DNA from 2 places in the Rheinheimera baltica genome. Region 1 is predicted to be linked to the other one. Evidence: riboswitches for the same ligand, from Rfam matches in the RefSeq annotation. Region 1 holds a riboswitch; the other holds the start of a gene.
What was found. A riboswitch is a leader RNA that binds a small molecule or an ion and turns the genes downstream of it on or off. The one in region 1 is predicted to bind thiamine pyrophosphate.

Region 1 (15,206 bases):
CTCGGGTAGTGCGGCCTTGGCTATACAATTGATGTTGACGCTGCGCGGAACGAAATCCTTCAAATAAGCGAAACGGCAGGTCAGCCTTTGTTAATTCAGACTGCAGTTGTTGTATTTTTTGTCTGAATGTGGGATGCAGGTGCTCAAGGGCAGTATCTCTACTCATAACATGATCTCTTTAAAAAAATTAACCTGATACTGCGAGGGCCGAAGCAGAGTATAGCGGTTTAGTGGCAAGATGCTGTGCTGCCGTTAAAATTGTTGTTTCGATCTGGTTTATGGCTGGGTGTTTAACATGGTTAAAATAGATTGTTCTGGTAGTGCGGGCGCCCAATAGTATCCCTGACCTTCATCACAGCCAAGCTGTGTTAGTAATTGGGCGGTTTGGGCATCTTCTATGCCTTCAGCAACTGTTTTTAAACCGAGGCTGGCAGCCATTTGAATGATAGCCTTCACTAAGGGCTCATCACGTTCTGACTGGCAAAGTGACATGATAAATGAGCGATCTATTTTTAATGTGGTGGCGTTAAAGCTTCGAAGATAACTAAGGTTAGAGTAGCCAGTGCCAAAGTCATCTATGGCAAAGGTAACGCCTAACGTGCTAAGCGCATCTAACTGTCGTTTGATAAAATCATCGTCATCAATAAGTAAAGACTCGGTCAATTCCAGCTCCAGGCTACTGGCTGGAAGAGCAGCTCGCTGCAAAGCCTGTTTTATAACATGCTCTAGTTGCCCGTTTTTAAACTGTACGTAGGATAAATTTACTGCAATGCGCAAATGTGGGTAACCTTGCCTACGTATACGTGCGCAAGCTTGACACGCCTCATCAATAACCCAGGCACCTAACTCCGTGATGAGGCCACTGCTTTCAGCCAGCGGAATAAACTCAGTGGGGCTTACAAATCGTCCTTCTGCTTGCTGCCAGCGTAACAAGGCCTCCACAGAGGTAATCTGGCCGCTGCGTAGTGAGATTTTAGGTTGATAATACAGAGAGAATTGTCTTGAATTTATTGCCGATCTCAGGTTTTGCAGCAAGTTAAACTTGTCTACATTTGCCTGATCCATATGGCTATCATAAAAGCGAAAGGTATTGCGCCCATCTTCCTTTGCTTTGTACATTGCCATATCTGCTTTACGGCAAAGTACGCTAAATTCGTCATCATCAGCGGAGGCTACCGCAATACCCACGGACCCTGAAATCTGTAGTTGTGTGTGCATAATATTAAAAGGTTTCACTGTTTCTGTAATAATTCGGTTGGCTAAAACAGTAAGTGAGTCAGTGCTTTGTTCATAAGGTACTAAAAATAAAAACTCATCGCCGCCAAACCGAATCACATGCTGTTGTTCATTCAAACAAGAATTTAAACGACTTGATAACTGGCTTAGCAAGATATCACCTGCAGAGTGGCCAAGTGCGTCATTGACCGGTTTAAAGTTATCTAAATCAAGAAATAATACTGCAAGTTGTAGTTGTTTTTCCTGACAGTAATTCAGCTGTTGTAGATATAGTTGCTCTCCAAATACCCTATTTGGCAGGCCTGTTAGCAGATCATAATGTGCTAGCCGCTCTATTTTTACTCGGCTTTGTTTAACTTTGATATTTTCCTGATGCAGTACCTTCATCAAATTTCGCATGTCTTTAACCATCAGGTAAACACTCATAGCAGTGACGGTGAGGATGATAAAGACAAAGATAAGGTCAAACCAACTTAGCACTTGAGTATGTGGAACTAACAGGCCGCTTAATGTTAGCCAGGTTAGCAAAGTACACGTTGCCAGGACAAACAACAGTAGCGAATAAAATAAGGCCACGCTACCCAGAATGGCGGCATACATTAGCAAGCCCGGATAACCCAATAACGCATAATCGAGCATGCCAGCGCCTAAAAATGCTAAGGCAGATAACATAATCGTCATAGACCACAGTAAAATGTAGGCTGCAGGGAGCGGTCGTTTGTTTACTGAGAATCCAATAGAGCAAATAAGTGCAATACAACCAGTTATAAAGATGAGTTGTGCGATGCCATATGAAATAAATGCAGCAATAAGCAAGCCTATTAAGGTAAACCCGGCTATTTGTATTAGACGGCGCATCCTAAACTGACTGAAGCGCTCGATAAGGTCAGGTTCTAGCGTTGGGCGAAAGTACTTTTTCAACATACTGCTTTAGCCGAAGTATTTTAACATAGTCGACTTACTGTAGCGCCAAACAGGCTAAACACCAAATGCCGTATGTGTTCTTTCCAGCTCTGTGAATTGGCACCACTAATTGTTAAGGTAGTATCAGGTGTTTTCTGTATGTGCATGCTGTGGTTCAATATGAATGGTTAACGTTATTCCTTCTGCCATAAGAGCAATTTCGACCTCATCTGCTAGTTGGTGAGCTCGCTCAACACTCCAGTTTCCCGGAACTTGCATATCGACCTGAGCAAATTGCAATGTAGCTGCTGCCCGTGTACGCAAGTTAAGAAAGAGTACCTGCTGGTTGCTAAATGTGGTCAATAATTGATGTATTTCAACTAGCCTTTCATCTGGTAAGGCGTTGTCCATAAGGCCATTAATAGCTTTATAGAGAATTTGTCCGCCTTCAAACACGATATGAACCGCCACGGCAATAGCCACTAGCGGGTCTAACCAGCTGTAACCACTAATCGAAGCCAATGCGACGCCCGCAATAACGCCGGTTGTGGTCCAGACATCGGTCATCAAGTGTTTGCCCCCGCCTTCTAATGCGGGTGAATTATAGTGTTTGCCCCCACGCAACAACAAAAACGCAACACCAAGGTTTATCAGGCTGGCCAATACGATAAACGTGGTACCAATACCCAACGTAGAAATGGGCTGAGGATTAATTAGTCGCTCTAACGCTGTGATACAGATGGCCAGAGCGGCGAGTACGATCAGGCCCCCTTCAAAAGCTGCAGATAAATACTCTGCCTTGCTATGCCCATAAGGATGATTATCGTCTGCAGGACGGCGTGCTAAGGTGACCATAAATAGTGCAAAACCTGCACCAGCTACATTCACCAGTGACTCGATTGCATCAGACAAAAAACCAACAGAGCCGGTGATATACCAAGCGAGGGTCTTTAACGCCATGGTTGCAAAAGCCGCCAATAAAGACAGCATGAGTAGTTGGCGCGGTCGTAGGCTTTGCATAGAGGTTATTGGCACATTTCAAGGCGATAATTGCAGTCTAGAGCAGCGTCAGCGCAAAGTCACCTAGGGTATCTTGCTTATATAAGATAATTAAACCAAATTACTGCCATGACATTAAGATGACATCAAGCTAGCGGTGTCACAATTTTGTCATATTGCAGGCATAGACTTACGCTTAGTGAACACCGCTGAGGATTGACTTGTGCTGGCAAAACTGAAAATTTCTGGTCGGATATTACTGTTGGGTACTATACCGTTAGTCATGGTTGTTTTGGTATTAATTGCGGCATTTTTCAGTGTTCAAGAAAAAGATAAGCTTTTCAATACACTCTACAACGATCACTTGGCTATTTTGTCCGATGTCATGTCTGTACAGCAAATCCTGCAGCAAACGGCACTGCAAGACATACGCAAGTATCGTACCGGATGGGCATCTGCTCAGGCAACAGAAGAGGCGATAAAGCAACACTTGCAGCTGGCAGAGGCCAAATGGCTAGGCTTTACTAATAGTCGGCCAAAGCAAAACAATGCAGAACACTACGCAGAATTAGATCAGGCGTTTGAAAAAGCCATTAAGCACTACCAAGAGTGGATAACCTATGCAGGCAGTGACGCGCTGTTGGTGCGTATTCTCAATGAATCTACTGTGAATAATGAAATTGAACTACGCATTACCGGTTTTACCAAGTTGGCCGAAGCCTTTATTCAAAAACAATTAGCCGCAGGTGCGGAAGTTCGTGATTCTGCGGAGCAATTTACTGCGCTGTTGGTCCAAGCCTATTTAATTGCTGGGATCATACTTTTGTTGTTAATCAGTGTGCTAATTTGGCGGGTACAGCGTTCAGTGTGTCAGCCATTATGGGCACTACGCGACATAGTAAAGCAAGTGCAACAACAGTCAGATCTAAGCTTAAGGGCAGATACCCGCGGCAAAGATGAAGTTGCAGAAGCTGCGCAGGCATTAAATCAGATGATAGCGCATTTTCAACAGTTGGTGTTCAGACTAGGTAGCAGTGCAACGGCGCTAAGTGCGCAGGCAGCAACCGTTTTTCAAAGTAGTGATGATGTCAGTAACAGTGCTGAACGTCAGGCTGATCAAGCTGCGCAGCTTGCTGCAGCAGTGCAGCAAATGAGCGCCAGTGTGTTGCATGTAGCCGGTAACGCAAAAAACGCCGCTGATGCTGCACAAAAAGCCGAGCAGTTGTGTAATGCTGGTAGAGGTGTCTCATCCGACAGTGCGAAAGGTATTGCTGCGCTGACGCAACAACTTAAACACAGTACTCAGGCTGTAAGCGAGCTAAAGCAGGAGTCAAGCCAGATTTCGACCGTATTAGATGTGATCCGTAAAATTTCAGAGCAAACCAACCTACTTGCACTTAATGCAGCGATAGAAGCCGCACGTGCTGGCGAAGCCGGCCGTGGATTTTCGGTTGTTGCAGATGAAGTGCGCACCTTGTCGGCAAATACACAGCAAGCAACTGAATCTATAGATAAGATGATTAGTCAGTTGCAGCAACGGGCGGTAAGTGCTGTCGACGCTATGCAACAGGCATATAGTGATGCTGATAACAACGTAGCCTTGGCGCAAAGTGCAGGAGAGCGATTTGCAGAACTGGCTCGTGCTGTTGAAAGTATTGCTGGGGCAAATCTAACTATTTGTAGTGCTACGGAGCAACAGCAAATTGTCTCAACGGATATTGCTAACAGTATTAACCTGCTAAACGGCGATATCTCACAATTAAGCGCAGGTGCTGGCCTTGCAGCTAAAGCAAGTGAGCAACTTAATCAACTGGCAAAGCAATTAAATGATGACTGGTTGGTGTTTGAGCAAAAATAACGCGAACATGTAGAGTCTCTGTGGCGGCAAAAGCGCCGCCAACAGATCTTGTATTGACTTAAGCTTTACGTTTAAGCAGCTTACGACTACCAATAAGCAATAAACCTGTAGCCAATAAAATCATTGTGCCAGATTCTGGAACTGGGTTTGGCTCAGCAGTAATATCGCCATTTCGGGCATTAAAAATATAACGCCCATCCATATTACTGTTTAGGCGTCCGTCAATCAGCGAATTAGCACCACCATTTAACAAAGCGCCATTGATGGCTGAACCTTGCAATTCAAAAAAAGTGCCCGCATTGCCAGTACCATTGGAAAAACCGACCCTGGCAGACGAACCACCTAAGCCGTTGGCATCACCATCACTTGCCGTGCCTGCTTCCCATAAGATACTGTCATAGTTAAAGATAATGTCGAAATCGCCAACCGCAATATCATTGCGATTAACTAAAAGCAGTTGAAAGCTATTGAAGTTGGTATGAGTAATTGAGCTAGAAAAATAATCAACATTAACCCAATTTACACCAAATGCATCCATACCATCAAATGAGCCGTAGCCATAAGTGACAGGTGAACCGTTTTCGCTGGTATCAACATCACCAAAAAATGGCGCAATAATTTGCCGGCCAGTTGACGTTAAATCAAAAGGGGTAAAAGTAGACAATGGACTGTCAAAGGTAATGTTGCCATTGTTATTAACAAATAATTGGCTAAAAACCAAGCCAAAAAAATCTACATCAAAACCGATAGATACGGCTCCTGTAGAACCATCATCATTTGGATTAAGGGTAAAATCATTGAAACCAGCGGTAATTGCACCGCCAAAGGCTGGCGCGCAAAGTGATAATGTCAAAATCCCTGTAGCAAGTGCTTTTTTTAACATTTTAGTCTCCATTAATTAATGTCGTGCTCGCAATGCAATAAATGCGCCATTAAAATAATTTATTTATTTCAAAGCATTACGTACCATCTGGTTTGTTGATGTAAAAAAAACTGTCATTGCGGGGGCTAATATTGCGATGGATTTGAAAAAGCTATACACTTGCGACGCAACCAAGGGGTGCAATTGCTGAGATGCCGAAAGGCAAACCCTTAGAACCTGATCCGGATTATACCGGCGGAGGGATGGTGCTAACTCCTCAAGCTGGTGTGATCTCTGTTTTTTTGGAGATTCATACGAAAATGCGTTTTATACCGTCATTAATTACTGTTGCAATATGCAGTAGCTACCCTCTTTATGCTTCTGATGCTGAAACGGCCGTCGAACGTATTCGTGTGCAAGGCGATTTCCGTCAGCAAGCGTTACAGAATATCTCAGGCAGTGTTGCCGTTGTCGGTGAGCAAGATACTAAACGTACCTCAGCGCAGCATCTTGATGATGTGCTCAATCAACTTGCTAATGTAAACTTTACTGCTGGGGCATCTCGCGGCCGTTATATTCAGGTGCGCGGTATCGGAGAGCGTAGTGAATTTGTCGATACTATTAACCCTTCGGTAGGTATTTTGGTCGATGGAATTGACTACTCCGGGCTTGGGATTACCGGCATTAGCGATTTGGCACAACTAGAGGTATTTCGCGGCCCTGAAGCTACCCGCTTTGGCGCAAATGCACTGGCAGGCATGATAAACCTGACGACCAAGGGCCCAACAGCTGCTGCGGAAGGTAAAGCCAGTGTAACGTTAGCGAATTTTAATAGTCGTCAGTTAGCCGCACAGTTTAGTAATAGTGTGAATAAGCAAATAGGCTATAGCCTGTCACTTGAGCAGCAAAGCTCTGACGGTTTTATCGAAAATACCTACTTGAATCGTGATGATACTAATAATATCGACGAATTTACCGGGCGTTTAAAGCTGCGCTATCAAGCCTCAGATGCGCTTACGCTGCAGTTAGTTAGTCACTTTGTCGACCAAAACAACGGTTATGATGCGTTCTCATTAGATCGTAACCGCACCACCTTGTCAGATCAGCCAGGTCAGGATCTAATTCGCAGTAAGGCCATTGCGCTGCAAGCAGATTATCGCGGCCTGCCGTTTGCTAATGTGCTTGCTCAGCTGAGTTATTTAACAGCTGACAGTGACTATGGCTTTGACGAAGACTGGAGTTATGTTGGACTGCACCCCGATGAGTATTCTACAACTGACCGTTATTTACGTCAGCGCGACCAGTTAACGCTGGACTATCGCTTTATTTCTTCGCCTGAGGGCAAACTTGGTAACAGTGATTGGGTATTGGGGCTTTATGCAGCCAATAAAAGCTTTGATTTAACCCGCCAATTTTGGAATTGGGATCTGTGGCAAGCAGATGCTTTTGTTAGCGAGTTAAGCCGCAGCAATGCGGCGGTATATGGAGAAATAAACACGCCACTTTCAGACGGTTGGAGTTTGACATCAGGCCTGCGTCTTGAACGTTACGAAGATGAGTACAGCGATAGCAGCGGCGGCAGTATCAACAATGATGACACTATGTGGGGGGCAAAGTTAAGCTTGAACTATCAGGTAAACCCGCAAGCGTTAATCTATTTACTGACATCTCGCGGATATAAAGCCGGTGGTGTAAATGGCGATGCGTTAGCCAAAGCGGCGGATGACAGCCTTGCAGATCTAAGTAGCAAAGCCAGTTTTAAACCTGAAACGCTGTATAACGCAGAGTTTGGCGTGAAGGGAGTGGCGCTTGACAATAGTGTAAGCGCACGTGTTGCTGCATTTTATATGTGGCGTGAAGACATGCAGGTAAAAGGCTGGCTAAATCCGGATAGCGGGCCGCAGTTTGCCGGTTTTATTGATAACGCAGGTAGTGGCCGGAATTACGGTATTGAGATGGAAAACCGGCTGCAATTGCATGCGCAGTTTGCGTTGTCTTTGTCGGCTAGCTGGCTCAAAACCGAATTAGGCCGCTATATCACCTTAGATGGGGATGTTTTTACCGGGCGGGAACAAGCTCAGGCACCACGGTTTCAATATAGTGTAGCGGCAGATTGGTACCTAAGTGAAGCACTACTGGTTAATGTCAGTGTACAGGGCAAGGATGAATTTTATTACTCAGATGGCCATAACGCCCGCTCCTCACGCTATGAGTTGCTTAATGCGCGGATCAGTTATCAGCTTGCACACTGGGAGCTTGCGCTATGGGCACGCAATATACTGGACAAAGACATTGGCGTACGCGGCTTTTATTTTGGTAATGACCCAAGAGACGGTTACGCGCCGCATGTTTATGAGCAGTTTGCTGAACCGCGCCGCGTTGGTATGAGCGCCAGCTACCAGTTTTAACGGAGACAATAATGCAATTATCAGTAGAAATTAGTAAATATCCGCTGGCCGATGACTATATTGGCCCCATCACTGGCTTTATTGAGCAGTTAAACACTTACGCAGACGTGACAGTATTAACCAACACGATGAGTACCCAATTGTTTGGCGAGTATGAAGCAGTAATGCAAGCGTTGCAGGAATGCATTAAATGGTCGTTTGAACGTTACGGTAAGGTGGTGTTTGTCTGCAAGTTTATCCATGGTGATTTGCGGCCATGAATGAGCTTATCACGCAGGCTATTGCACAATGGCAGCTAATGCATAGCCTTGAGCTGGTGGCAACGTTGTTGGCATTGGCTTATGTGATATTGGCATTGAAACACAGTTTGTGGTGTTGGCCAGCGGCGTTGCTGAGTACGCTGTTGTTTACCCATGTTATGTGGCAGTCGGCATTGCTGTCAGATGCGCTGTTACAGCTGTACTATGCAGGTATGGCGTTGTATGGCTGGTGGCGATGGCAACAGCTGCGCCAAGCAACACCGGGTGCGAAGGGCTCGGTGTTTGAATGGCGTTGGCAATGGCATCTGGTGCTCATTGTCATAACCGCTTTGGCAGGCTGGGTGCTGGGGATGTTTATGGCAAGCTATACGCAGGCTGATTTTGCTTATCTTGATGCACAAACCACCGCGTTCAGTGTTATGGCGACATTTTTGGTTGCACGTAAACTGGTATCAAACTGGCTGTATTGGGTAGTAATAGATGCGGTATCTATTTACGTATATGCGCAAAAACATCTGTATTTTCTTACCGGCTTGTTTATGCTGTATACGGTTATCGCTATTGCAGGGTACTTTATTTGGCGCAGTCATTATCAGCAGCAGCCAGCAGTGAAATTGAGCGTGTAACGCGGTTATGCCAACGGCTGGAATTTTTTGTCAGCCAGCCACCGTTGCAGGTTAAGCCGCTGTCTCATGGTGAAAGCAATCAAAGTTATTATGTTAAAACCGCGCGTGGTGAGTATGTGCTGCGCTGCTATCCTGCTGATTCTATGGTTTGCCGGCAGCAAGAGTTGCGCTGCCAACATGCTGCTGCCGCACAGAATCTAGCGCCGCCTCCGTTGTGTTTAAACAACCATTATCAGATTATGCTTAGTGAGTATATTCCGTTAGGTGTGGCATTCGACTATAACCTGCATGGTGCAACGGTATTGCTTACGGCACTGGCCAAATTCCACCAATTGTCGGTGCAAACCCCGCTGCTGGAGTGTTCGGTTTATTTGCAGCAGTTAGTGATGGCGTTACCTGAAAGCGATAAACCGGATGCTGAACTTGTGGCACTATTATGTAATGCAGCAGAACAAATGCATATTTTACAAAGCGATACCGTGCTCTGTCATTTGGATTTACATGCCGATAATATACTGTTTGCTGGCCAACAGCTGTGGTTACTTGATTTTGAATACAGTCAATTGGCAGACAGCAGCCTGGATTTGGCGGCGATAAGCTTACATTTTAATTTAACGCCAGCACAAGAAATGGCTATGTTGCAGGAATATGTTGGCTTGCGCCAGCAATCCGAGCTTAATACCGTAATAGAAAAAAAATTAATTGCTGCAAAGCGACTGTATTGTGGTTTCTGTTGGCTTTGGTATTTGGCAATACCAGGCTATCAGCAACAGGCAAAGCGCTGGCAACAGCGCTTGCTGCAGTTATCTGTGTAGATATCAAAGCCCGCCGAGTCGTTCAGCTAGCGTTTTATAGCGTTTTACATCATCTTCATTAAACATGGGTTTGCCACTTTCGTCTTTTTCAGCAGGAACTAATAAGTTTTCCCGCGCCAGACGTTCAACCCTAATGGTTTGCACACCTAAAAACTCTGCTACCTGCTCAACCGTCATTAACGCCATTTTGTTTTCCTTATACGTAATAAACCTAAAAGTAATAGCCTAAAATCAGCCATTTGTGAATAGGTTAAATTGCCCTGTGTATGATATCAGCAGATAAACATACTCCGTTACACTTTTTGTCACAAGCAGCTTCGCCAGTCTGTAATTTTCATGTTAATTTCTGTGCCAAACCGAATCGGAGAATCATGATGTATAAATATGCGATAGCCCTGTTAAGTTTAAGCTGTATAAATTGTGGTTGGGTCACAGCGGCTGAGCTGCCTGTACCTCTGGCTGTGCAGCAACCTTATGCGGTGAAATCAACGCACGGCGAGCGGCAGGACCCGTATTACTGGCTGCGTGACGACAGCAGAACCTCACCGACGGTACTAGACTATTTGCATCAGGAAAATAACTATTTTGCTCATTACAGTGCAGGCTATCAAGCACTTACCGATAAGCTGACAGCAGAAATTATCGGCCGCATTAAGCAAGACGATAGTTCAGTGCCTTATACCAAAGGCGACTACAGCTATTATAGTCGTTATGAAACAGGCAAAGAGTATCCAATATATTTGCGAAAGGCACTTGCAGGTGGTAGCGAGCAGGTCATGCTTGATATCAATGAATTAGCTAAAGGCAAAAGCTATTACGCAGTATCAAACTGGCAGGTAAGCCCTGATCAGAATTTTATTGCCTATATGGAAGATGACAGTGGCCGTCGTCAGTATACGTTAAAAGTGCGCGATCTTCGTACCGGCCAGGATTTGTCAGATGTTATTGCCGGCTTATCAGCCAGTATTGCCTGGGCCAAAGATAGTCAGACGCTTTATGTAGTAAAAAATGATCCGGTTACCTTACTTAGCACGCAGGTGTTGCAGCACAAGCTTGGACAGGCGCCGGCCAACGCAAAATTGGTGTATGAAGAAACAGACAACAGTTTTTATATGGGCGTGGGCAATACCACCGATGATAACTATGTTGCGATATACACCAGTAGCACGGTCTCCAGCGAAATAAAGGTGCAAGATGCCAGCAAACCAGGCAGTGACTTTAAAAGCCTTGCACCGCGTGAGCGCGATGTAAAATACAGTGCTGACCATGTGAATGGCCGTTGGATTATTCAAACTGACTGGCAAGCTCCTAACTACCGTATTATGTCGGTAGCAGCAGACAAAATAGGTGACCGCAATAACTGGCAGCCCCTAATTGCGCACAGCGACAGTGTGTTTATTCAGGACTTTGTTGCGTTTGAAAACTTCCTTGCCATCAACGAGCGCAGCGACGGCTTACGCCGTATTAAGGTTATGCCATGGAATGCTGCTGACAAAGCGTTTTATGTCGCATCTGATGAAGCGGCTTATGTTGCAGGTTTTGAGGTAAACCCACAGCAAAACAGCAACTTTTTACGCTACACCTATACCTCGTTGACCACACCTGCCAGTGTCTATCAGCTGAATATGCAAACGGGTGAAAAGCTGCTGTTAAAGCAAACTGAAGTGCCCGGTGGTTTTGACAAAAATAATTATGTCACTGACCGGGTGTGGGCAACCGCGCGTGATGGTGTAAAAGTGCCGGTTTCGCTGTTGTATAAAAAAGACGTTAAGCGCGACGGCACTGCGCCGCTGTATCAGTATGCTTATGGTTCTTATGGTGCCTCAATGGATCCATCGTTCCGCTCAAGCGTGTTATCACTGGTGGACCGCGGTTTTGTATTTGCCATCGCGCACATACGTGGTGGACAGGAAATGGGCCGGCAGTGGTATGAGGATGGTAAGTTATTAAATAAAATTAACACCTTTAATGATTACATCGATGTAACCGATTACTTAGTGGCTCAGAAGTATACTGCAAAAGACAAAGTGTTTGGTATGGGCGGCAGTGCAGGAGGATTATTGATGGGCGCGGTGGCGAATATGGCGCCAGAGAAATACCGCGGTCTGGTGGCACATGTGCCTTTTGTTGATGTTGTGACCACTATGCTGGATGAGAGTATTCCACTGACGACCAATGAGTTTGACGAATGGGGTAACCCTAAGCAAAAAGCTTATTATGATTACATGTTGTCGTATTCGCCTTACGATCAAGTGAGTAAGCAAGCTTATCCGGCAATGTTAGTGACGACCGGTTTGCATGACTCGCAGGTACAATATTTTGAACCGGCAAAATGGGTAGCCAAACTGCGCACTCATAAAACAGATAGCAACCCGCTGCTGTTTAAAACCACAATGGAAGCTGGGCACGGTGGTAAATCAGGCCGTTTTGCCCGTCAGGCACAAATTGCTGAGGAATATGCCTTTATTCTGAATTTGCTCGGTATTAATCAGTAAATTAAAACTGCTTACCTTACAAAGCCGGGTATCATGCCCGGTTTTTTTATTGCTAAACATGCAAATAGTAATGATTATCATTTGCATGTTATTGAGGTTTCGATTAAAGTGCTGCTTGCTTGTTAATAAGAATTATTATCATTAGGAGCTGCAATGTCTGTTTCACTTAAATCGGTCGTTTTTGCTACTGTACTATCGGCAACTAATTTCACTGTGCTTGCCCATGTGCCTTATTTAAACCCCGCCAGTTTTGAACCGGTGCGCGGTGATTGGGTAAGCCTAGACGCGGCCTTTGCCGACCGGTTTTTTCTGCCAGAAGCGGTGTTTGATAACAGTGCCTTTGTTGTACTGACACCGTCCGGGCAAACACAAGTACCGCTTAGTGTGCACTATGCGACAACCCGTGCAACCGCCGAGCATAAAGTCAATGCCGACGGCACTTACCGTTTTAGCACCGGCTTGCGCTATGGTGCGGTGTTCCACACCTACGAGCTAAATGGCGAGCGCAAAAACAGCCGCGACCCGGCTTTTGTGTTGCCGGCAGGGGCCAAATCTATCGCCCATTTTCAGGCTGTTACCCGGGCCGAAACTTATGTTAGCAAAGGCGCACCGGATCATGTCGCGGTACAAGCAACCGGCGAGGCGCTAGAGCTGGAGTTTTTAAGCCACCCTAATGACCTTTATACCGACAGTACGGTGCGAGCCCGGGTGCTGTACAACGGCAAGCCGCTGCCGCACCAAAATGTTAATGCTTATCTGGTGGCCAAAGGCGCCAATGATGAGCAGGCAACGCATCAGCTAACCAGCGACAGTACCGGGGTTATCAGTTTTGTGCCGCAACAACAAGGCCGCTATCTGCTGGTTAGCCGTTACCGCACTGCTGCACCCAATACCGCTGAGGTACCAACCTATAGCTATACCTACAGCGTTGTGCTGGAAGTTACTGAGTAACGGAGATGATATGAACAAGCCCCCTTTATTTACTACCCTATTTTTAGCATTAAGCAGTGCTTATCTGGCCGGTTGCAGCAGTACTGTTAGCAAAGTTGAGCTAACAGCTGCTCAACAACAGCAACTCTCTGCCGAACGGGCCGGCCATTTGCGCCAGACTCATGTGCGTTTTAACGCGTTGGACAAAGACGAAGACGGCTATATCAGCCGCGCTGAGTTTAGCCGCTCCGGTGATCGCGCCTTTGGCTATTTGGACACTAATAAGGATGGCGTGTTGTCTGCCGCCGATCCCAAGCCGGCGCCGCGTGGCGAGGATACCAGGGCAGAGCAAACCAAGGCAGAACAAAACCGGCAACAAGCCCAGCGCGCTGCACAGCCAAGGCGTGAACGCCTGCTGCAAATGCCAACCACTCATTCAGTACAGGGCATGCTGGCGATGTACGACAGCAATAATGATGGTAGCGTAAGCCTCGCCGAATATGAACAAGGCCGTGGGGCACAGTTTGTCGCTGTCGATAGCAACCGCGACGCTATGCTGAGTTACGACGAATATGTCAGTGAATTTGCTGGCCGGTTAGACCAACAAATTGCCCGCACTGCTAATAACACGGCAGATAGCAACTAAGACTCGCCAGGAGAACATTATGCAGTACACCTTACTGGCGCTGGCAATTAGCCATGCTATCGCTTTGCCACTGTTGGCACAAACCGCAACCCCAGAACTGGAAGCGGTATCGGTAACCGCGCAGTCGCTGCAAACAGCCAACAGCAAACAAACGCAGCAGCTTAGTGCCACTGAGCTGCAGCAACAACAGGCGCAGAATATTGCCGATGTGGTGCGCTTTGTACCGGGCGTAACCACCACCGATATGGGCCGCTTTGGCAGTAACGGCTTTAATATCCGCGGCCTGGACGGCGATCGGGTCGCTATTACCGTCGACGGTTTGTCGCTGGGCGAAACGCTGGACCCGCCCACCTTTGTTGCCTATGAGTTTTTCCGCTCTGCCCGTGGCGGTGTGGACATTGATGCGTTAAAACAGGTTGAAATTATCAAAGGTGCCGACGCCATTGCTGGCGGCAGTGGTGCTTTGGCCGGTGCGGTATTGTTTGTTACCAAAGATCCGGCTGACTACCTTGCGCCACAAGGTGACGACAGACATCTGGGGCTAAAAGCCGGCTTTAGCGGATTAAATGATGAAACCTCGTTCAGCACCACACTAGCAAACCGCAGCGGTAAGCTGGAATCCTTGCTGGTCTACACCCGCCGCGAAGGGGAAGAAAACCAAACGGCCCACGCCGGTGAAAATATCAGCGGTGCCGGTCGCACCCTTGCTGATCCGCTGGATTACCGCAGTGATAACATTCTGGCTAAGTTACAATATCAGTTAAATGACACTCAGCGGCTAGGCTGGACCGGTGAATACTTTAGCCAACACAGCGAGCTGGATAATAAATCCAGGTTAGACAGCACCTATTTATCACGCCATGGCGATGATGACATTGAGCGCAAGCGCGTTGGTCTGCAGTATGAGTGGCTGGCGGCGCAAACTTTTGCTGATAGTGTCAATGCCATCCTGGATTACCAGTCCAATTACACTAATGGGCTAACCACTATGCTAACCACCGGCTGCAGCGGTGCAAGCAATGGCGAAGTATCGCCCTGTCTGCGCAGTGAAGACCGTGACTTTAAGCAACAACAATTAAAGCTGGCGGTAGCGCTGGATAAAGAACTGTTTGGCAACATTGTGCAGCAGCAATGGCTTTATGGTGGTTCAGTTGAGCAGCGTAAAGTG
Region 2 (15,206 bases), on a different contig from region 1:
GGCTATTTGCTGTTGGCCGGCTGGATAAAGACTCCAGCGGTTTATTGCTGCTCACCAACGATGGAGCCCTGAGCCAGCAGTTAATGCATCCCGATTTTCTGCATGAAAAAGCTTATCTGGTAGAGACGGATAAAAGCATTGATGCACAGTTTATTCAGCAAATGGCATCAGGTGTAAGTTGGCAAGTGGGTGAACGGCACTATCAGTCCCGCCCCTGTAACGTGATTGCCCTTGGCGAAAAACAATTCCACATTACTTTGACACAAGGCCTACATCGGCAAATTCGTTATATGAGTAAGGCCTGTGGTTACAAAGTTACGGCATTAAAACGCATCCGCCTAGACTGTATTGAACTGGGTAATTTAGCCGTTGGTGCTATGCGCGACCTTACCGCATCAGAACTTCAGCAATTGCAGGCGCTTCGCCTTAACGTACAGCCAGATACAGAGCAATAGTGTCACGCCATACATTAGCTCTGCGCCAATAACCACACCTTGCCAACCTAACCACTGCCAAAAGGGCTGCAGGTAAATGCCGCCGGTACTGGCACCAACATAATAAAACACCAGATACAATGCGCTGGCACTGGCTTTAGCGCGGCTAGCGCAGTGATTAACCCAACTGCTGGCTAACGAGTGGCATAAAAAGAAGCCAAAAGCGTTAATAAAAAAGCCCAGAACAATACTAACTAAGCTGCTATGTAAGGTAAATAAAGTACCCAACATCAATATCACCACGCCAGCGGCCATGCCCAGTGGCGGCGCTATTTTCAGCGCAACCTTGCCTGACAAGGCTGAACCTAAAGTGCCCGTAAAATAGGTTACAAATAGCAGCCCAATCCAAACGCTACTGAGCGAGTAAGGCGTGTCTGAAAGGACAAAGGAAATATAGGTGTATTGATTTAGAAAAATAAAGAAATTTAAACCACCAATCAGGAATGTCAGCAACAGTAAGGGCTGCTTAAGGTGATACAGATTATCGGTAAGCGCCTGCTTAGCGCTAAAATGCCTGGTACTAAAACGCGCCGCACTGGGTAAAAAACGCCAGACAAAATAACAACTTAACAGACTAAGCAATGCTACCGGCCAAAATACCCATTGCCAATGCCCAATATCGGCCAGCGCGCCAGCCATTAAACGCCCACTGATGCCGCCCAGCGAATTGGCACTGATGTAGTACCCCACTGCCGCGACCACCGCAGGCTTAGTAAACTCCTCGCCCATATAGGCGATCGCAATGGCCGGTAACCCACCCAGAAAAAAGCCTTGAAGCGCGCGCCACAATAGCAAAGCAGTAAAGCTTTCTACCTGTGTTAATGCCAATGTCGTCAATGTCATGCCAGACAGGGTAAACAGCAACAGTTTTTTCCGGCCCCAGGCATCAGACAACGCCGCATAGACTAAAAGCGATAAGCCGAGGCTAAGCGTACCTATGGTATAAGCCCAGTTGGTTTGAAGTGGCGTAAGATTAAAATCGCGACTGAGCACCGGCAGTAAAGGCTGTAATAAATGCAGGTTGGCAAATACCACCACTGCCGCCAGACACAAGGCAAAGGTGGCACGATAAAACGCCGGGCTTTTATACTCAATCAAACATTTCACCCTGACAACAAACCACCGAGCGCTTAGTATAAAGCCATTTGACTACGCTTAGAAGGTCGCATTAGGTTATCACAGCTTGTATCATCAGCGTTTTAGCTTGAGGTTATCTCGTATGCTGGCGGTGTTTTTTAATCTGTCGCGCCAACGTCAAATTGCGGCTATTGCGCTGCCGATGGTGCTGTCTAATCTCTGTGTGCCGCTGCTTGGCTTAGTTGATACTGCCGTCGTTGGCCATTTAAATGATGCACGCTATTTGGGCGGGGTTGCACTGGGTGGCAGCGTGATCAGCTTAGTGTATTTTTTATTTAGCTTTTTACGCATGAGTACGACAGGGCTTACCGCTCAGGCGCATGGTCGCAATAGCGAAGCTGAAACAATCCATTGTTTACAACAAGGCATTTCGCTGGCATTAGTTCTTAGTATCGTGTTGTTGTGCGCACAGCAGCCCATAGCGCAATTACTTATCTACTTTAGTGACGCTAGCACCGACGTGACATCACAAGCGGTTATTTACTTTAAACTTCGGATTTGGAGTGCTCCCGCCACCTTGGTTAATTTAGTACTTATGGGCTGGTTTCTTGGCAAGCAAAATGCGCGTTACCCCATGTGGATGTTACTGTGGGGCAACATTATCAACATTGTACTTGATCTGTTGTTTGTCATGGGGTTGGACTGGACCACTGAGGGTGTTGCTTTGGCTTCGGTACTGGCCGATTATGCGACGTTATTGCTGGCGATGTATTTACTACACAAAAGTGCTGGTGCGCAAATATTTTCAGCACTTAAACCGCGTGCTTTTAACTTACAAGGCAGTCGTCAGCTGCTGGCATTAAACCGGGATATTTTTTTACGCAGCCTGTGTTTACAAGCCGTGTTTGTCTTTATTGCCTTTCAGGGCGCTACCTATGGCGACAATATTGTCGCCGCTAATGCCGTACTACTGAGCTTTTTAATGCTGGTCTCCTATGCATTGGATGGCCTGGCCTATGCTGCAGAGAGTTTGGTCGGCCGTGCTATTGGCCGTAATAATGTAACCGAACTCAGCGCCAATCTTGGCATTCTTGCACTATGGTGTCTTATCCTTTCGTTACTCTTTAGCCTGAGCTATGCGCTGCTTGGCCATAACTTTGTTGCGCTGTTAACCAGTATTGTTAGCGTGCAACAACAGGCGGCTCAGTACCTAAATTGGATGATACTGCTACCACTGGTCGCCAGTTGGGCGTATTTATTGGATGGCGTATTTATTGGTGCTACTCAAGGCAAACAACTGCGCAACAGTATGCTGTTAGCTTTGCTTGGGTTTATGCTGTGTTTTTACCTGCTTTCGCACTGGCAAAACCATGCTTTGTGGGCTGCATTATGTGTATTTATGGCCTTACGCAGTGTCATACTGGCTTATTACCTGCTTCAGCAATGGCGGCAACAACTCTTTTTTGGTATTCGATTAAAATCAGCTAATGTTTAGCCCGTCGCTGCCGATAAGCAGTAACGGGCTATACTTAACTCAGTGTTTATATGCCAGATTAATCAGGAGCTGCACTATGTCGATCACTTCCAGCAACAATGCCTCTGTCGTCGGCATTAACAAGCGAAATGCTAACGCCGTAAAAACCGATCAGGTTCCGGTCGAGAGCGATAAAGCCCAGGCGAAAAAAGCACAGAATGTGGCCATATTGCGGGCAAATGAAGAAGTCTCGCTGCGCAGTAACAACGATTCATTAAGTTTATTATTTAAAACCGCTTTAGAGGGTATCAATGCCGAGTTAGAGCCAGTGTTGGGCGAAAACGCAGCGCAAAAAGTGTATGACTCGGGGATTGATACCTCGCCTGAAGCCACGGCAGATCGCATAACGGCCTACGCCACAGCATTTTATAGCCGCTATAAAGAACTAGACCCCGACACAGCTGAAGAACAGCGGCTAGACAACTTTATGAGCTTGATAAGCGAAGGCATTGAAAAAGGCTTTGCAGACGCCAAGGATATTTTAACCAGCTTGAAGGTGTTTGAAGGTGATATTGAATCTGATGTAGACAAGACCTATGGTCTGGTAATGCAAGGGCTGCAAAACTTTAGAGAAAAAATGCTTGAGCTGGCCGCCAATCCTCCAGCGCAAGATGATAACGGCAGTGATAAGCCAGTTGAAAATGAACTAACTGACAAGACCAATAACGTCATCAACAACCCAAAAGCCTAAACGCTATCCGGCGGCTGATAGCTTATTACTTTTCAGCCGCTTCAATTTTTGCCAAACGGGTGACCAACAGCTGGTCAATCTTATAGCTATCAATATCAACCACTTCAAACTTATAGCCGCCGTGCAAAACAAAGTCGGTACGTTTTGGAATTTTCCGCAACGTAAACATCATAAAACCGGCGATAGTTTCATAGCTCTCGGGGTTAGGGAAATTATCAATATCCAACACCCGCATGACATCTTGTAACGGCGTTAACCCCTCAACCAGCCAGGAGTTCGCATCACGAGCCACTATCTGCTCTTCTTCTGAGCTCACCAGTTCTCCCATCACAATACTCATTACGTCTTTCAGGGTTATTATGCCTACTACTAAGGCGTATTCATTCATGATGATGGCAAAATCAACGCCGGCTGATTTAAAGTGCTCTAAAACTTCATAAAGCGATAAGGTGTCAGGAATAATCAGCGGTGCCCGTACTATACCCTCTTTTTTTAATGAAATAGGCTGGTCATGTAGTACCTGTAGCAAGATATCACGCGTATCAACGTACCCAATGACTTTGTCCAAAACGCCATCCACCACCAAAAATTTAGCATGCGGATGCTCTGCAAGTTTCGTTTTAATGTTGTCCTGCGATTCATTCAGCGTAAAGAAAATTAAGCTTTCACGCGCCGTCATAGCCGATGTTACTGTGCGTGATTCCATATCGAACACGTTTTCCAACAATTGGTGTTCATGCTCTTGCAATACACCGGCTTGGGCGCCAGCTTCCATCATGGCAATGATATCGTCGGGTGTAATATCATCTTTGCGCATCGTTGGCACATTAAACAAACTGAAAAACAGGTTGGCCAGGCTATTAAATAACCAGACTAAGGGTTTGAATACAGTAATAAGAAACAGCATTGGCGACACCACTCGGGTGGCAATTTTTTCTGGCGCAATCATGGCCAGGCGCTTTGGCATAAGATCGGCAAACAAAATAAATAAGGCTGTAACAAAAAACACTGACACAGCAAAACCAATATTGGCCGCGAGAGTCGGGCTAAAAAACAAAGAAAATAAGGCGGTAAAATAAGGGGTAAAGGCTGACTCACCTAAAATACCACCCAAAATCGCTACGGCATTTAAACCAATTTGGACAATAGTAAAAAAGTTACCCGGATGCTCCTGCAAATCCAGCACCTTGGCAGCATTAATATCGCCTTCGGTGGCCATTAAACGCAACCGCATCTTGCGGGATGCCGCTAGTGCAATTTCAGATACGGAGAAGAATGCACTGCTGCCCACCAGTAATAACATCAGTAGCATATATTCCAGTGTAGTCATGGTATCTCCTTGGCATTTTTCGCAACGGACGCAGCTTACTTAAACGCCGCTATTATAGCGCTTGTTGTCGCTAAACATTGCTAACTATCTGAAAATATTCATCGTATAATGCTTTTTTTTTACTCCTCATCCTAAAAGCTTGGCTATAATTTTGCAGCAACCCCCTTTAATTGGAGAATCCAATGTTAAAAACAGTACTCTGTGTTAGTGCTTTATTCTTAGTTTCTTCGTTGTCTACGGTGCAAGCAAATGAACAATTGGCAGGCACTATGTGCGGTTATGTTAAAGACGATAACCGCAATCAGCTACGTAAGCTGTTGTCAGATAATAAACTAAACCTACGCAATATTTTTGATAGCATATCCTGCAACAACGAAAATATGCTGCAGTTCGCTATTAGAAGTGACGCCTATGAATCAGGTACCTTTATTGTAAAACAAATGCCGTCTAAAACCTTAGCCGCGTTTGATTATCCACAATGGGCTGATGCAAATGGCTTTGCTTCATCGCCATTGGTAAACGAAATACGTACACGCATTGGTGAATAGCCTGCTGGTTGCCGGGCTGAAAATGTTTAACTAACTTAAGCGCCGTTATGGCGCTTTTTTTATGTTCGCTTTTCATTTGATATATATCAAACCAACTATGAAGTTATCAGCTAAGCTTGCTACACCTTGTTTACATCGTAAGAGCGGCTTGTGTGTAAATTGCTTAGCATCGTATTGGCGGGCGGCACAGGTAGCCGTTTAAGGCCGCTGACACAAAAACAGTGTAAGCCTGCGCTAGCTTTTGCGTACCAGCGCAGAATTATTGATTTTGTGTTAAGTAATTTATGGCACTCTGGCTTTCACCAGGTCATGGTGCTAACACAATACCGCCCTGCAGCTTTACACCGGCATTTAAACACCTTTTGGCAGCCTCGCTTTAACCGTGATGGCCAGTTAAAAGTGCATCAGGCGCCATCGCATCTTCAGCAAGGTACAGCCGGTGCCGTCGCTAGCTTACTTGACGTTATTCAACACTATCACGCCGATGTTATTGCCATTCTAAGTGCTGATCATATTTATAAAATGGATTATCGCCAGATGCTGGCGTTTCATCAACACCATAAAGCAGCCGTTACCGTTGCCGCAGTCGCCGTACCGGTCTCGCATGCTCATCAATTTGGCATTATTACAACCGACAAGCAGCAAAGAGTTTGTGGTTTTGCTGAAAAACCGAGTGGTAACATTAAGCAGATAAAAAACAAGCCGGGTTATGCTCTTGCGTCAATGGGTAATTATTTATTTAATGCTAACTATCTGTGTCAACTTTTAGCCAAGCTTGCTTCAGATAAACCTCACGATTTTGGCCATGACATCCTGCCAAAACTATTTAACCAGCAACAAGCCTGTGTATACGACTTTAGCAATAACACCATTCCCGGCCAGCAAAGCCTGCCCCAGTATTGGCAAGATGTCGGTACGCTGTCAGCCTATTTCCAAAGTAAACTGGATATTCTACACCACCCCGAATGGCTTGAGGGTAACACGCAGTTATGGCCGATTCTTGCATCAGAGTTACCCAAATCAAACACTAAACACTGTGTCAGCAAACTGCAAAGAAATAGCCTGGATTTAGCTCATCCGCTTTATTTTTAAGCTGCCAGATACGTAATTTCCGTGCAATTACCTCTTGCCGATAAAAATAAAGCTGTTTATGCTAACCACACTTAGCTTGTCGGAGTGCTGCACAAACCTGGTTTGTCAGCTGAGACCGCCTCTGGGCGGAATCCGTGGAACCTGAACAGGATAATACCTGCGGAGGGAACAAGAGCGCCAACACCGTCACAGATCCGTCTGCGTGTTGGTGCATTCTTTCAGTTCATCGTCAGATGAGCGTCCACGCTTTTCCCAAGCTCTGTTGAAAATTAACTATTTAATTATTTCATCGGAGTCTTTATGTCAAAACCACACAATCGCCGTTCCGCCCGCGCTGACGCTGAACAATATATTTTGCAGCGTCAAGGCCAACCCTATCCTGCCAGTCGTAAAATCTACATTGCTGGCAGCAATGCCGGTGTTAACGTCGCCATGCGCGAAATTGCGCTACAAGACAGTGTTATTGGCGGCAGTAACGTTGCCCCCCTGTTACAGGCTAATGCGCCGGTACGGGTGTACGACACGTCTGGGCCTTACTCGTGTGCAGATGCTGACATTAATATCCGCAAGGGCTTAGCCCCCTTGCGGCAAAACTGGATTACCCAGCGCGGTGACACTGAGATAATTCAAGACTTTAGTTCGGCCTACTCCCGCCAGCAATGGCAAGATGACAGCCTGCAGGCACTGCGTTTTGAGCAACAGGCTCCACGACGCAAAGCCAGCGGAAACTCACCAGTTACTCAACTGGCCTATGCCCGTCGGGGCATTATCACGCCAGAAATGGAATACGTCGCCATTCGGGAAAACTTAGGCCGAGCCAACGCAGAGGCCGCAGCGGATGCCAGAATACAGCACCAGGGGCAAAGCTTTGGCGCAACCCTACCACAGCAAATTACTGCCGAGTTTGTCCGACAGGAAATTGCGGCTGGCCGCGCCATATTACCTGCCAATATTAATCATCCAGAGCTAGAGCCGATGATTATTGGCCGTAACTTCCTGGTAAAAGTTAATGCCAATATAGGCAATTCGGCGGTTAGCTCTTCAATTGAAGAAGAAGTGGAAAAGCTCTTGTGGGCCACACGCTGGGGCGCAGATACGGTAATGGACTTATCTACCGGCCGCTATATTCATCAAACCCGCGAGTGGATTATCCGTAACAGCCCGGTACCCATTGGTACTGTGCCCCTGTATCAGGCGTTAGAAAAAGTTGGCGGCATAGCGGAAAATCTGACCTGGGATTTATTTCGCGACACCCTGATTGAACAAGCAGAACAAGGCGTTGACTATTTTACTATCCACGCCGGCGTGCGGCTGGCCTACGTGCCACTTACAGCAAAACGCTTAACCGGTATCGTGTCACGCGGTGGGTCTATTATGGCCAAATGGTGTTTAGCACATCATCAGGAAAACTTTCTCTACCAGCATTTTGATGATATCTGCGACATTATGCGCGCTTATGACATCAGTTTTAGCCTGGGTGATGGCCTGCGTCCGGGGTCTATCGCCGACGCCAATGATGAGGCGCAGTTTGCTGAGCTAAAGACCTTAGGAGAACTAACACACCGCGCCTGGGCAAAGGAGGTACAGGTCATGGTTGAGGGCCCTGGACACGTGCCCATGCAACTGATCCGCGAAAACATGCAGTTACAGCAGGAATACTGCGCTGATGCACCTTTTTACACCTTAGGGCCACTGACCACCGACATTGCCCCTGGTTATGATCATCTAACATCCGCCATTGGCGCCGCGCAAATTGGGTGGTACGGCTGTGCCATGCTGTGCTACGTCACGCCAAAAGAACACCTGGGCTTGCCAGATAAGAACGATGTAAAAGAAGGTTTAATTGCCTACAAAATTGCAGCACATGCCGCCGATTTAGCCAAAGGCCACCCTGGTGCGCAACTGCGTGATGATGCCCTGTCTAAAGCCCGGTTTGAATTTCGCTGGCAGGACCAATTTAATTTAAGCCTGGATCCTGAACGCGCACGCGACTATCACGACCAAACCTTGCCGCAGGAATCTGGCAAAGTTGCTCATTTTTGTTCTATGTGCGGGCCGAAATTTTGTTCGATGAAAATTAGTCAGGATGTACGCGACTATGCAGAGAAAATAGCGGTGCAACAACTAGATGCCGAACAAGGTATGCAAACCAAAGCCCGCCAATTCAGACAGCATGGCGCCGCCTTGTATCACAAAGCCGATACAGAGCTTGATGGAGATTAAACATGCGCCCACAGTTGATTATAGCGGGTGGCGGCTTGATGGGGCGCCTTTGTGCGCTGGCGTTATCTGAACCAAATCTATGGCCTGCAACACCTCGCATTCGGTTGTTAGAACAAGGTAATTTCAGCCCCAATACAGCAGCGTTTCAAAACGCTGCTGCTCACGTTGCTGCAGCGATGCTAGCGCCATTGGCAGAGTCAGTATTGCTTGACTCGTCACTAGTGGATTTGGCTTATCGCAGCATCGCGCTGTGGCACAATCTACAACAGCAACTGCCCGATTTTGCCTTACAGCAGCGAGGTTCAATACTATTAGCTCATCCGCAACAGCAACATCTGTTACAGCATTTTGTCAGCCAAATAAAACATCATGCGCAATACCAGCCACAATGGCTAAACAAAACAGAGCTAGCCGCTTTAGAACCTGCATTGGCGGATCGCTTTTTACATAGCTGCTTGTTGCCGGCAGAAGGCCAGCTGGACAATCAAGCATTTATGTCGTTAAGCCTGCAACTACTAAAGCAACGTGGAGTGTCGTTGGAGGCGCAATCTCACGTCGACATGCAGGCCAATCAACTACGTTGTAACGGTAAACTGCAATCGGCCGACCTGATTATCGACTGCCGTGGTTTAGGCGCCAAGCCGCAAATTAGTGCGTTAAGAGCCGTTCGTGGTGAGGTATTACGCGTGCGGTCAACCGCGGTTAAACTATCGCGCCCGGTGCGGCTCTTACACCCTCGTTATGCTTTGTATATCGCCCCTAAACCTAACAATATTTTTGTTATTGGCGCGACAGAGCTTGAGTCAAACGAGCAAACTGCCCCCTCGGTGCGCTCTGCACTGGAATTATTATCCGCATTGTATGCCATCGACCCGGCGTTTGCCGAAGCTGAAATTTTAAGCCTGCAAGCTTCTGCGCGCCCGGCATTGCCTGACAATAAACCTAACCTGATACAACAACCTGGCGTAATCCGCGTAAATGGCCTACACCGGCATGGTTTTTTATTAGGCCCGGCACTGGCAGAACAGGTCGCACAAGCTGCGATAGCTCAACTGCAGCATAAGGAAGCTGCGCAGTGCTCACCGATGCCTGGCTTACTCAAAGGAGTCAATCAATGACTAAGCTAACCATCTGGTTAAATGGTCAGGCTGAAACCTTAACATCTAACCAGTTAACAGCGCTGCTAACGCGTTTTAACGCGCCATTCGCCGTAGCGTTAAACGGCCATTTTGTCGCAGCAGCTTCCTATGAGGATATTTTGCTACAGGCCGGTGATCAGCTGGATATTGTCAGCCCAATAGCTGGAGGTTAACGATGTCTGAAACACTTGATATTTATGGTACAGCCTTGCCTAGCCGACTGATTCTTGGCACCTCGCTATACCCCAGCCCGGCAATAATGCAGCAAGCAATCACCGCCAGTGGCTGCGCTGCCCTAACGCTCAGTTTGCGCCGACAGGCCCCTGAGCAGCGCGGTGGCGAACAGTTTTGGCAAGGGCTACGCAGTTTTAATCTGCATTTGCTCCCCAACACTGCTGGCTGTCATACGGTACAACAGGCCGTAACACTGGCACAGATGTCGCGGGAAATATTCCATACCAACTGGATTAAGCTAGAGCTAATTGGCGATGACTACAACCTGCAGCCTGATGCTGTTTTACTGTTAAGCGCTGCTGAGCAATTACTCGCAGCAGGTTTTAATGTGCTGCCGTATTGCACCGATGATCTGGTGCTGTGTAAACGCTTGTTTGAACTGGGTTGCAAAGTACTGATGCCCTGGGCCGCGCCCATCGGCACGGGTTTAGGCGTGCTAAACCCATACGCGTTGCGCACCTTAAGAGAGCGACTGCCTGAGGCGACGTTAATCGTGGATGCAGGCTTGGGTTTACCCAGCCATGCTTGCCAGGTAATGGAAATGGGGTTTGATGGTGTGCTATTAAATTCTGCTGTGGCGCTGGCTAAAAAACCGCCATTGATGGCCTTAGCTTTTGCCAACGCGGTACATGCCGGTCGGTCTGCGTTTTTAGCTGGAGCCATGCCACCACAACATTTAGCCAGCCCATCTACCCCGGTACTTGGCATGCCATTTTGGCTGCAGGAGACACAAAATGGACACTGAGCCGCTGCATAACGCCATTATCGTTTGGAGCATCGCAGGCTCTGACAATAGTGCTGGAGCGGGTATTGCCGCCGATATAAAAACGCTACAGAGTTTTTCCAGCAAAACGCAGCCGGTACATTTGTGTACCCTAATCACGGCGGTGACTGCTCAGCACAGCAATGGCGTTGACGCAGTAATGGCGATGCCGGTAACACTGTTACAGCAACAAGCCGACGCATTACTTAAAGACGCTTGCCCGGCCGTGATAAAAATTGGTTTATTGGCAACTGCCGAACACGTGCGTTGGTTAAGCCTGTTGCTGGTTCAACTGCGTCAGCAAAATCCGACATTACTGGTACTTTACGATCCGGTTGCAATAAGCAGTAGCGGTGACAGGTTGGCAGGCGCGACACTGTATCAGGCGGTGTTTAAGTATTTGCTACCTCAATTGGACATACTCACCCCTAATCTGCCAGAACTTTGGGCACTTACACTGCAAGCCCCTGCCCTAAGCCATAAAACAGCGGCACTGCAGCAATTGTTTCAAGCAGGTGTTAAAGCCATCATCGTTAAAGGGGGTCACAGTGCATCGCAAAGTCAGGTAGTTGACGAGCTTTTTATAGCAAGTCCCTTTCGCTATCACGGCCACAGTGCCTATACCCACTATGTCGCCCTTAGCAGCCCGCGCCAGCATCATGCTTTTAGTCGTGGAACTGGTTGTTGCTTTAGTAGCGCAGTGGCAGCGGCATTGGCGCTGGGTTATCCGCTGGAAGATGCTTTTGTGTTGGCAAAAAGTTATATCAACCAGGCGTTGCATCAACCTATTGCCATTAACGCTAACACGGGGTGTCCGGGGCACTACGGCATACCCAGCGACAGCCGCTATTTACCCACATTATCTGAAACTAACCCTGTTGCTGATGTCACGCCCAGTTTAACGCAAGTTACACCATTGACTCTTTCGCCCGCGTTTAAACCGCTAAAAGCCCCGCTGGGGTTGTACGTTATTGTGCCGTCGGTTGAAGCATTAAAACGGGCCTTGGTTGCTGGTGTGAAAACCCTACAGCTGCGGATAAAACAGGCAACAAGTACTCAACTAAAACATGACATTATGCAGGCAATACACCTGTGTCAGCAGCATGATGTGCAACTGTTTATTAATGATCACTGGCAGCTGGCTTTGGAGCTGGGAGCTTATGGTGTGCATCTTGGGCAAGAAGATATCACCACTGCCAATCTGCTGGCTCTGCAACAAGCAGGGCTTAGGCTTGGCGTATCCAGCCATGCCTTTTACAAATTATTGCGGGCACAGCAGCTACAACCAAGCTATATCGCCATTGGTGCAATTTTTAACACCCAAACTAAAAACATGGCGGGTAAAATTCAGGGCCTGCATAAACTTAAATATTACTGCGCGCTATTCAACACAGTTCCACTGGTCGCCATTGGCGGCATTAATGCTGACAATGCCCATCTTGTGCTTGGCAGCGGTATTACGAATTTGGCAATGGTACAAGCCTTTGCTAATGCCACTGAGCCGCAACAATGGGTAAAACAAATGCAGGCATTAATTAGCCAGCACGTTAAAGGAGCACATCATGCTGAGTAACGCTGAGTTTATGCGTTATAGCCGCCAGCTAATGCTGCCTGATATAGCAGAAGCAGGTCAAATTACGTTAAAACAGAGCAAAGTATTGCTGATAGGTTGCGGTGGGCTGGGAAATGCGGCAAGTCAGTATTTGGTGTCCTCCGGTATTGGCCAGCTGACACTGGTCGATGCCGATACTATTGAACTGTCTAATTTGCAGCGCCAAATCCTGTTTCGACAGCAGGATATCGGCCAGAACAAGGCTAAAGTGGCGGCAAAGCAATTACAACAGCTTAACCCGCATGTAAATGTTATTGCCATAGATACGCATTTTAACAGCAACAACGCCACGGCGTTACTTGCCAAACAGCATTGGGTCCTAGACTGTACTGACAACTTTGCCAGTAGGAAGTTGATCAATATGCACTGCCAGCAGCAAGGTATTAGCTTACTCAGCGCAGCCGCAATTGCACAACAAGGCCAGTTAATGCTCTGGCCCTTTGCCCGTCAATCTTACCCGTGCTATCAATGCCTGTTTCCTGATCTGACAGACTCGGCAGGGAGTTGCAGCAGCTTGGGTGTATTAGCGCCGCTGCTTGGTGTTATCGGCTCGCTACAAGCCATGCTGTTAATTCAGCAGATTATTTCTCCCACTTTCAACGCCCGGTTGTGGCAATTTACCGGCACAGCACTTGGGCTAAGCTCGTATCAGGTAAATACCTCGTCTGCTTGTCCCCGCTGCTGTCATCAAACAGAGTGATACCAATGTAATGATTGTTAAACCAGGGCAAACGCCAAGGCCAGGCTGCGGCCACTAAGCACCAGGCTTACCAGTAACACCATGATACCCAGCGCATTTTGCCAACGGCTATTCTTATAATTGCCCAGCATAGTGTGGTTCATTGCCAACAACAAACACAGACAAATCAACGGCAATAAAATACCGTTAGCGACCTGAGCAAACCAAATAACCTTGACCGGTTTAATACCCAGTGAAGACAACAAAACGCCGCTGATAATAATGAGCAACCAGGTAAGACGAAACACCGGTTGCTTTAAATTTAACGGTTTACCCAGAATACCCGATAACGCATAGGCCGCCGCCAACGGGGCAGTAATGGCTGACGACAAACCCGCTGCGATTAACCCCAGCGCCAAACACCAGGTAGCGGCACTGCCAAATAACGGCGTAAGTGCCTGCGCCAGCTGGGTCACATTCTCCAGCGGTTGCTGTTGGCCAAAAAAAGCCGCTGCAGCGGTGGACACAATAGCGATGGAAATTAAACCACCCAGTGGAATGGCCAGCGCAATATCCTGCCGCGCAGCGTGTAAGGCGTCGGCTGTGGATATTGTCGCTTTTGGCCATTTTTGCGCTGATGCAGCTGCATGTAAAAATAACGAATAAGGCACCACAGTAGTGCCAATTAATGCCACCACACTTAGCACTGCACCGCTTGGGATCACCGGCCAAAACGCACCTTGTAACAGTGCAAAAATATCCGGTTTTGTTAGCAACATAGTGCCAATAAACGCCAGACTCATCAGCAACACTAACGCAATTAAACAGCGTTCAATCAGCTTGTACTGACCAAACCATAACACCAAGGCCGCAACAGCCCCGATTAGCAATGCCCAAAGGTTAAGCCCGGTATGGGCTTTCCATGCCAATAACAAGCCGATATCGCCAAACACCGCATCGGCGCCCAGCCCGGCACCGCTGATATTGCCGCCCTGATAAGCACTATTACCCAGCACTATTGCCGCCACCACTAACAATAACAATGGCCAACGCAGCAGAGGATGCTGCACCAGTGCGCGCAGGTTTTCACCCAGCCCACGCCCGGTAACAATGCCCAGCCTGGCAGCCATTTCCTGTAACACCATCGTAGCGAACACCGAAAACAGTAGCGCCCAAACCAGACCATAACCATAGTTAGCACCGGCCAGTGAAGCCGTAACCACCGTACCCGGGCCAATAAACGCCGCAGTAACTAAAGCAGCGGGGCCAAAGAAGGTTTTGTTAGGATTTTTAGTACTTTGCATAAGGCATGACACATAAAATAACCATGGCGCTACCTTAGCATAAGGCAGCGCCAGCGGGTCAACTGTTCATGCTAGCCGTGGCGGATTTAACATTAAGACATTACAGCACAGCGCCCTCGCCGTCTTCCGCTACGGGTGCTGGTGGTAACATATCCTCTCTACTGATACCGAGAATTTCAGCAATCGCACTGGCAACATAAATAGAGGAGTAGGTACCTACAGCAATACCAAACAACAGCGCGGTAGCAAAACCATGAATTAACGCACCACCAAGATAAAACAACACAATTAATACCAACACCGTTGTTAGTGACGTAATCACCGTGCGGTTTAGTGTTGAGGTAATAGCACTATTAATAACCTCGTCAGTACTAACATCACGAAGCTTGCGAAATGTCTCCCGAATACGGTCAAACACCACGATGGTATCGTTGATGGAGTAGCCTATTAGCGCCAATATTGCTGCCAGTACGGTTAAATCAAACT

Region 2: it holds a riboswitch for thiamine pyrophosphate, as region 1 does, so the genes downstream of both, thiC (phosphomethylpyrimidine synthase ThiC) here and ORJ00_RS08475 (TonB-dependent receptor) in region 1, are expected to answer to the same signal.

The regions. Positions count from the first base shown of each region.
Region 1 covers NZ_JAPJDY010000004.1:208,825-224,030, forward strand. The annotation lists gene ORJ00_RS08450 (M15 family metallopeptidase) at 1-166, opposite strand, end outside; gene ORJ00_RS08455 (putative bifunctional diguanylate cyclase/phosphodiesterase) at 277-1,917, opposite strand; gene ORJ00_RS08460 (cation diffusion facilitator family transporter) at 2,284-3,159, opposite strand; gene ORJ00_RS08465 (methyl-accepting chemotaxis protein) at 3,362-4,996, shown strand; gene ORJ00_RS08470 (nidogen-like domain-containing protein) at 5,055-5,879, opposite strand; TPP riboswitch at 6,043-6,139, shown strand; gene ORJ00_RS08475 (TonB-dependent receptor) at 6,179-8,266, shown strand; gene ORJ00_RS08480 (YkoF family thiamine/hydroxymethylpyrimidine-binding protein) at 8,278-8,526, shown strand; gene pnuC (nicotinamide riboside transporter PnuC) at 8,523-9,152, shown strand; gene ORJ00_RS08490 (choline/ethanolamine kinase family protein) at 9,104-9,967, shown strand; gene ORJ00_RS08495 (MerR family transcriptional regulator) at 9,971-10,153, opposite strand; gene ORJ00_RS08500 (S9 family peptidase) at 10,339-12,462, shown strand; gene ORJ00_RS08505 (DUF4198 domain-containing protein) at 12,616-13,413, shown strand; gene ORJ00_RS08510 (EF-hand domain-containing protein) at 13,424-14,038, shown strand; gene ORJ00_RS08515 (TonB-dependent hemoglobin/transferrin/lactoferrin family receptor) at 14,058-15,206, shown strand, end outside.
Region 2 covers NZ_JAPJDY010000009.1:19,597-34,802, reverse strand. The annotation lists gene ORJ00_RS15090 (pseudouridine synthase) at 1-455, shown strand, start outside; gene ORJ00_RS15085 (MFS transporter) at 396-1,592, opposite strand; gene ORJ00_RS15080 (MATE family efflux transporter) at 1,699-3,066, shown strand; gene ORJ00_RS15075 (DUF5610 domain-containing protein) at 3,143-3,796, shown strand; gene paeA (polyamine export protein PaeA) at 3,822-5,126, opposite strand; gene ORJ00_RS15065 (DUF3718 domain-containing protein) at 5,309-5,674, shown strand; gene ORJ00_RS15060 (sugar phosphate nucleotidyltransferase) at 5,825-6,766, shown strand; TPP riboswitch at 6,837-6,951, shown strand; gene thiC (phosphomethylpyrimidine synthase ThiC) at 7,067-8,989, shown strand; gene ORJ00_RS15050 (FAD-dependent oxidoreductase) at 8,992-10,107, shown strand; gene thiS (sulfur carrier protein ThiS) at 10,104-10,301, shown strand; gene ORJ00_RS15040 (thiazole synthase) at 10,304-11,107, shown strand; gene thiE (thiamine phosphate synthase) at 11,097-12,698, shown strand; gene ORJ00_RS15030 (HesA/MoeB/ThiF family protein) at 12,688-13,437, shown strand; gene ORJ00_RS15025 (Nramp family divalent metal transporter) at 13,455-14,720, opposite strand; gene secF (protein translocase subunit SecF) at 14,821-15,206, opposite strand, start outside.